Regions from separate parts of the Streptomyces castrisilvae genome, predicted to be linked through region 3. Evidence: riboswitches for the same ligand, from Rfam matches in the RefSeq annotation. Region 3 holds a riboswitch; each other region holds the start of a gene.
The links. A riboswitch is a leader RNA that binds a small molecule or an ion and turns the genes downstream of it on or off. The one in region 3 is predicted to bind cobalamin.

Region 1: it holds a riboswitch for cobalamin, as region 3 does, so the genes downstream of both, metE (5-methyltetrahydropteroyltriglutamate--homocysteine S-methyltransferase) here and P8A18_RS23395 (ribonucleoside-diphosphate reductase subunit alpha) in region 3, are expected to answer to the same signal.
Region 2: it holds a riboswitch for cobalamin, as region 3 does, so the genes downstream of both, P8A18_RS31860 (ABC transporter substrate-binding protein) here and P8A18_RS23395 (ribonucleoside-diphosphate reductase subunit alpha) in region 3, are expected to answer to the same signal.

Annotation. Positions count from the first base shown of each region.
Region 1 is NZ_CP120997.1:436,119-438,376, forward strand. It holds gene P8A18_RS01675 (siderophore-interacting protein) at 1-27, opposite strand, end outside; gene P8A18_RS01680 (phosphopantetheine-binding protein) at 24-263, opposite strand; cobalamin riboswitch at 801-1,016, shown strand; gene metE (5-methyltetrahydropteroyltriglutamate--homocysteine S-methyltransferase) at 1,178-2,258, shown strand, end outside.
Region 2 is NZ_CP120997.1:7,359,161-7,361,418, reverse strand. It holds gene cobF (precorrin-6A synthase (deacetylating)) at 218-1,051, opposite strand; cobalamin riboswitch at 1,121-1,262, shown strand; gene P8A18_RS31860 (ABC transporter substrate-binding protein) at 1,293-2,258, shown strand, end outside.
Region 3 is NZ_CP120997.1:5,344,451-5,346,708, reverse strand. It holds gene mctP (monocarboxylate uptake permease MctP) at 1-771, shown strand, start outside; adenosylcobalamin-variant (AdoCbl-variant) riboswitch at 850-948, shown strand; gene P8A18_RS23395 (ribonucleoside-diphosphate reductase subunit alpha) at 1,100-2,258, shown strand, end outside.

The sequences.
Region 1 (2,258 bases), 4.9 Mb from region 3:
CCGGTCCCGCTGGTCGGTGCGGCTCACGCTGCCTCACCCGCCAGCAGCGCCTGCCAGTGGCCGAGTTCGGGCAGCTCGAAGAGGTCGGGGAACTCCAGCGTGGTCGCCCCTGCCGCCCGCCAGCGCTCGACCAGGACCATGATGCGCATCGAGTCGAGCCCGAGGTCGACGAGATTCTCCTCGGGTGCGATCTCGGCGGGCTCACAGCCCAGCAGTTCCGCGATGTCGGCCCGGACACGCTCGGGCGACAAGGTCTGGCTCATCGGACGACTCCTTCGGGGGGTGGGCACCGACGGGTGGGTCGGAGCGGTGGTGCGGTGGGTACGGGCCCGGCGGCGGGCAACGCGAACGGCCGGGCGGGGAGAGGGTTTTCGCCGGTGGCGGTGGGCGCGGCCCGTCCCGCCGGGAGCGCGGAGCGGCTCACGGCGGGCGGACGGCGACTTCGGGGCACACGCTTCGGGACCCACAGGGTTCAGAGGCTGCCGGCGTCACGATCAGCCGTGCGGACGGCCTCGACCGCCGGGCCACCGCCCCTCACCTTCCACGCCCACACGAAGTCCCCCCTAAAGCCCAGGCAAGGCTAACCTAACATCGACTTGCGCGGCACAGACACCTCTTCCGCCAACCGGACATCCTTCGCCCGGAGTTCAGGCAGTCGGGCACTGGGAACTTAGGCTACCCTCACTTAACCTAGCGCAGGAGGCCGGGCCGCGTGAAGGGCCACACCCCGGCCCCACCCCTCCCGCGCGGTTTCCGTCCCGGTATGTGAGCCGGGGCGCCACGCACGGTCCGCGACCCCGTAGGCTGGCGGCGCAGCTGGTTCGCCCTGTCCGCCAGACAGGCGCGTCGTAAGAGGGAACCCGGTGGGAATCCGGGACTGCCCCGCAGCGGTGAGTGGGAACGACCGCCGTCATACGCACTGGATCCGTCCGATCCGGGAAGCGACGGCCAGTAGGAATCCGTCCCTGGCGGATGCGCCCGCGAGTCCGAAGACCTGCCCGTTGCCCGCGTACGACCCCTCGTACGCGGAAATCCCGGTGACCTCGTGGGCGGGTCGGCGTGCGTACCTGACGAAGAACCCGCACCGTGTGTGCCAGGGGCCCGTCCGGTTCGTCATCCCTTCGCGTCCGTGTCCCGTCCCGGGATGTTCAGGAGTCATCTCGCGAAGGAGATTTCCGTGACATCCAAGCCCGCAGCCGCGGCAGCGCAGGCCACCGTGTACGGCTACCCCCGGCAGGGCCCGGACCGGGAGCTGAAGAAGGCGATCGAGGGTTACTGGAAGGGCCGGGTCACCGCCGACGCCCTCCGGGAGACGGCGGCAGAGCTGCGCCGGTCCAACTGGCGGCAGCTGGCCGGCGCCGGCGTCCACGAGGTGCCGACCGGTGACTTCTCGTACTACGACCACGTCCTGGACACCAGCGTCATGGTCGGGGCCGTCCCGGACCGGCACCGCGAGGCCGTCGCGTCCGACGCGCTCGACGGGTACTTCGCCATGGCGCGCGGGACCCAGGACGTGGCCCCGCTGGAGATGACCAAGTGGTTCGACACGAACTACCACTACCTGGTCCCCGAGCTCGGCCCCGACACCGTCTTCAGCGCCGACTCCACCAAGCAGGTCACCGAGCTGACCGAGGCCCTCGCGCTCGGGCACACCGCCCGGCCCGTGCTCGTCGGTCCCGTCACCTATCTCCTGCTGGCCAAGCCCGCCCCCGGGGTGGCCGCCGGCTTCGAACCGCTCACCCTGCTCGACCGGCTGCTCCCGGTGTACGCGGAGGTGCTCGCCGACCTGCGCGCCGCCGGAGCGCGGTGGGTGCAGCTGGACGAGCCCGCCCTCGTCCAGGACCGCACCCCGGCCGAGCTGAACGCCGCCGCCCGCGCCTACCGCGGCCTCGGCGCCCTCACCGACCGGCCCCAGCTGCTCGTCGCCTCCTACTTCGACCGGCTCGGCGAGGCGCTCCCGGTCCTGGCGAAGGCCCCCGTCGAGGGTCTGGCGCTCGACTTCACCGGCGCCGCCGCGGCCAACCTGGAGGACCTCGCAGCCGTCGGCGGGCTCCCCGGCAAGCGGCTCGTCGCGGGCGTCGTCAACGGCCGCAACATCTGGATCAACGACTACGAGAAGTCCCTCGCGACCCTCGCCACGCTCCTCGGTCTCGCCGGCCGGGTCGACGTCGCCGCGTCCTGCTCCCTGCTGCACGTCCCGCTGGACACCGCGCCGGAGAAGGACATCGACCCGGAGATCCTCCGCTGGCTCGCCTTCG
Region 2 (2,258 bases), 2.0 Mb from region 3:
CAAGCCCCGCTCAGGGAGAGCCAGCCCGGGGCCCAACTCCTGAGCGGCCGCGCCGGCGTCGGAACATTCCGCCCAGATGCCCTACCGGCATGGTCGCCTGACCGCGCACCGGCCCGGGGCCGGGCCGGTCGTGACCATCCGCAGCTGCCTGGCCGGCCATGGCTGGGGCCTGTTCGTTCATCCGTCGGGACCCGTCGAGCCGGCGACCCGGCGGGTGTCACGGGGCGGCGTGCCCGCCGCTCCCGTCCGTCTCGGCCCGGCGCGGGGAGCCGCGTCCGTCCGTGATCCGCAGCAGATACGTGTCCATGATCCAGCCGTGCCGCTCGCGCGCCTCCGCGCGGACCTGCCGGATGCGGTCGGAGACCTCGTGGAGCGGCCCCGCGACGAGGAGTTCGTCCGGGGTGCCGAGGTAGGCACCCCAGTAGATCCACACGTCGTTGCCCGCGACCTGGGTGAACGACTCGTGGGCGTCGAGCATGACGACGATGTCTCCGTCGTCGTTCTGGCCGACTTCGGCGAGGCGGCGGGCCGGGGTGATGTGCACCGGGCGGCCCACCTGGTTGAGCGGGATGCGGTGACGGGCGGTCAGGGAGGCGACGCTCGTGATGCCGGGGATCACCTCGACGCCCACCAGGAGCGCGCCGCGGTCCTCGATGTCCCCGAGGATGCCGAGCGTGCTGTCGTACAGGGACGGGTCGCCCCAGACGAGGAAGGCCCCTGTCTCGCCGGCCGTCATCTCCTCGCGCATCGCCCTCTCGAAGATCTCGCCACGCCGCTCGCGCCAGTCCTGGACGGCCGCTGTGTAGTCCGAGCGGCCCATCGCGCCCCGGTCGCGGCTGGGGTCCTCGACCTCCACCACACGGTAGGAACCCTCCGCGTGCTCCTCGATCATCCGGTGGCGCAGGTCGGTCAGGGACGCTTTGTGGGGTCCCTTGCCGACGATGAAGAAGACGTCGGCGCGCCGTATCGCCTTCACGGCCTGAAGGGTCAGGTGGTCGGGATCGCCGGCCCCGATGCCGATGACGAGGATCGCGCGCTGCTGCGTACTCATGCGGACAGTCTTCCAGGGACCTCTCCCCTGCACCTCGGCGCCCGACCCCGGTTTCCTCGTCCACCCGGTCACTACGTACGATCACCAGGTCAAAGCCGCGGCAGGAGCCAGGAAGCCGGTGCGAATCCGGCACGGTCCCGCCACTGTGACCGCGCACGTCCCTCGGGGCGTCCGCGGAAGTCAGGTCACTGACCTGCCGCGGGCCCGATCCGAGGAGCGCGGACTCCGCAGGAGGCTTCCCATGCACGACGGTCACAGCCGTCCCCATTTCTCGTTCTTCCCCTCGCACGCGGCGTCCGCGGCCTCACGCGGGCGCGGTCCGGCGCGCCTCGCCGCGGCCGTCACCGCGCTGTCGGCGATCCTGCTGACGGCCGGCTGCGGCTCCTCCGGCACCGCCGCCGGCTCCCCGGAGGCAAGTGCCTCGACGGCGAAGGGCTTCCCCGTCACCATCGACAACTGCGGTGTCAGGACGACGTACACGAAGCCGCCGTCCCGCGCGGTGACCATCCACCAGCATCCGGCCGAGCTGATGCTCGCGCTCGGGCTCAAGGACCGGATGGCCGGTACGTCGTACCCCGACTCGGCGGTCCTGCCCGCGCTGCGCGAGGACTTCGCGTCGATCCCGCAGCTGTCGAAGCAGGCGCCGTCGTTCGAGAAGGTCCTCGATACCGATCCCGATTTCGTCTACGGCGGGTACGCCAGCGCGTTCGCGGAGAAGGAGGGCCGCTCGCGCAAGGCGTTCGAGGACGCGGGCATCGACACCTACCTCAACCGGGAGAACTGCGCCGGGAAGAAGGGGGTGACCATGCAGGACACGTACACCGAGATACGCACGATCGGCAAGATCTTCGGCGTCTCCGACCGCGCGTCCGCACTCGTCTCCGAACTGCGCACCCGCGTCGACAAGGCGAGCGAGACCGTGAAGGACGCGCGCGACGTCTCCGTGTTCGTCTACGACAGCGGCGACAAGTCCGCCTTCACGGCCGGCGGCAAGGGCCTGGGCAACGAACTGATCAGGCTGGCCGGCGGCAAGAACGTCTTCTCCGACCTGGACGACGTGTTCGGCGACGTCTCCTGGGAACAGGTCGTCGACCGCAGGCCGGACGTGATCGCCATCTACGACTACGCGGGGACCGGCGTCGCCCAGAAGAAGAAGTTCCTGCTCTCCCAGCCCGCACTCGCCGACGTGCCCGCGATCAAGAACAAG
Region 3 (2,258 bases):
CGCCGCAACACCACGATCCTGCCGCTGTACTCGCTGATGCTGGGCCTGCTCGCGCTGCTCGGCTTCATGGCGATCGCCGCCGGCGTCAAGGTGGACAACGGCCAGCTGGCCATCCCGCAGCTGTTCGAGAACATGTTCCCCGACTGGTTCGCGGGCGTGGCGTTCGCCGCCATCGGCATCGGCGCGCTGGTGCCGGCCGCGATCATGTCGATCGCCGCGGCGAATCTCTTCACCCGCAACATCTACAAGGACTTCCTGAAGCCCGACGCGACCCCCGAGCAGGAGACCAAGGTCTCCAAGATGGTCTCGCTGCTGGTCAAGGTCGGCGCGCTCGCCTTCGTCCTGACCATGGACAAGACCGTCGCGATCAACTTCCAGCTGCTCGGCGGGATCTGGATCCTCCAGACGATGCCGGCCCTGGTCGGCGGTCTGTTCACCCGCTGGTTCCACCGCTGGGCGCTGCTCGCCGGCTGGGCGGTCGGCATGATCTACGGAACGGCCGCCGCCTACGGGGTCGCGAGCCCCACCCAGAAGCACTTCGGCGGGTCCTCCAAGGAGATCCCGGGTCTCGGTGAGATCGGCTACATCGGCCTCACGGCCTTCGTGCTCAACGTCGTCGTCACCGTGGTGCTGACCTTCGTCCTGAACGCCGTGAAGGCGCCCGCCGGGGAGGACGAGACCGCTCCGGGCGACTACACCGCGGACGCGGGCGACCCGGGCGTGAAGGCGGAGCTCCCGCCGGCCACGGCCGGGGCGCCGGGCGGTCACTGACCGCACAGTTTTACGTCACGCGACACAACATGTGGGGGCCGCCTCATCCGGCGGCCCCCACATGTATGCTCGTGCTCGCTGTCGCCGCAGGGAAATCCGGTGCGAATCCGGAACTGTCCCGCAACGGTGTGTTCGGTGTGCTTTTGCGCACCCGTAAGTCCGAGGACCTGCCGACAGCGCATCCGGCTCGACCGAACCGGGTGCCCAGACGTCCGGGCCTCGTGGATGGGCCGGTGGACGCCGCACGGAGTGCTGCCCCGACCGGGCCCGCGCCCGCCCGGCTGCCCCGCCCTCCGCCGGCCCAGAGCCGAGCGAGGGAGAGCACCACGTGACCATCGCGCCAGCCGATCCGGTCTCAGCGGCCGAATCAACGGGGACCATGAGCGACGGGCCAGGCACCGCACTGCTGCGGACCCTGACCGACCTCACCGCCGATCTGCCCGACACCGACCCGGGGCGCGTCGCCGCCGCGGCCCTGCGCGGCCGCAACGCCCGGTCGGACGAGGCGGAGCTGCGCTCGCTGGCCACCGAGGCCGCCGCGGGCCTCATCTCCGAGGACCCCGCCTACTCCCGGCTCGCCGCCCGCCTCCTCACCCGCTCCATCGCGGACGAGGCCGCCGGGCAGGGCTCGACGTCGTTCTCCGCCTCGGTCGCCGTGGGGCACCGCGAGGGCCTGATCGCGGACCGCACCGCCGAGTTCGTGACGCTGCACGCCGCGGCCCTGGACGCGCTGGTGGAGCGGTCCCTCACCGACGGCGCCGACGACCGCTTCGGCTACTTCGGGCTGCGCACCCTGCACAGCCGCTACCTGCTGCGCCACCCGCACACCCGCCAGGTCATCGAGACGCCGCAGCACTTCATGCTCCGGGTCGCCGCCGGGCTCGCCGAGGACAACTCCGAGCGCGCGCTCGACGAGGTCGCCTCGCTGTACGGGCTGATGAGCCGGCTGGACTACCTGCCCTCCTCCCCCACGCTCTTCAACTCCGGCACCCGCCACCCGCAGATGTCCTCCTGCTATCTGCTGGACTCGCCGCTGGACGAGCTGGACTCGATCTACGACCGCTACCACCAGGTGGCGCGCCTGTCGAAGCACGCGGGGGGCATCGGCCTCTCCTACTCCCGCATCCGCGCCCGCGGTTCGCTGATCCGCGGCACCAACGGGCACTCCAACGGCATCGTGCCGTTCCTGAAGACGCTCGACGCCTCCGTCGCCGCCGTCAACCAGGGCGGCCGGCGCAAGGGCGCGGCCGCCGTCTACCTGGAGACCTGGCACGCGGACATCGAGGAGTTCCTCGAACTGCGCGACAACACGGGCGAGGACCAGCGGCGTACGCACAACCTGAACCTGGCGCACTGGATCCCGGACGAGTTCATGCGCCGGGTCGACGCGGACTCCACCTGGTCGCTGTTCTCCCCGGCGGACGTGCCCGAGCTGACCGACCTGTGGGGCGACGACTTCGACGCCGCCTACCGGGCGGCCGAGGCGA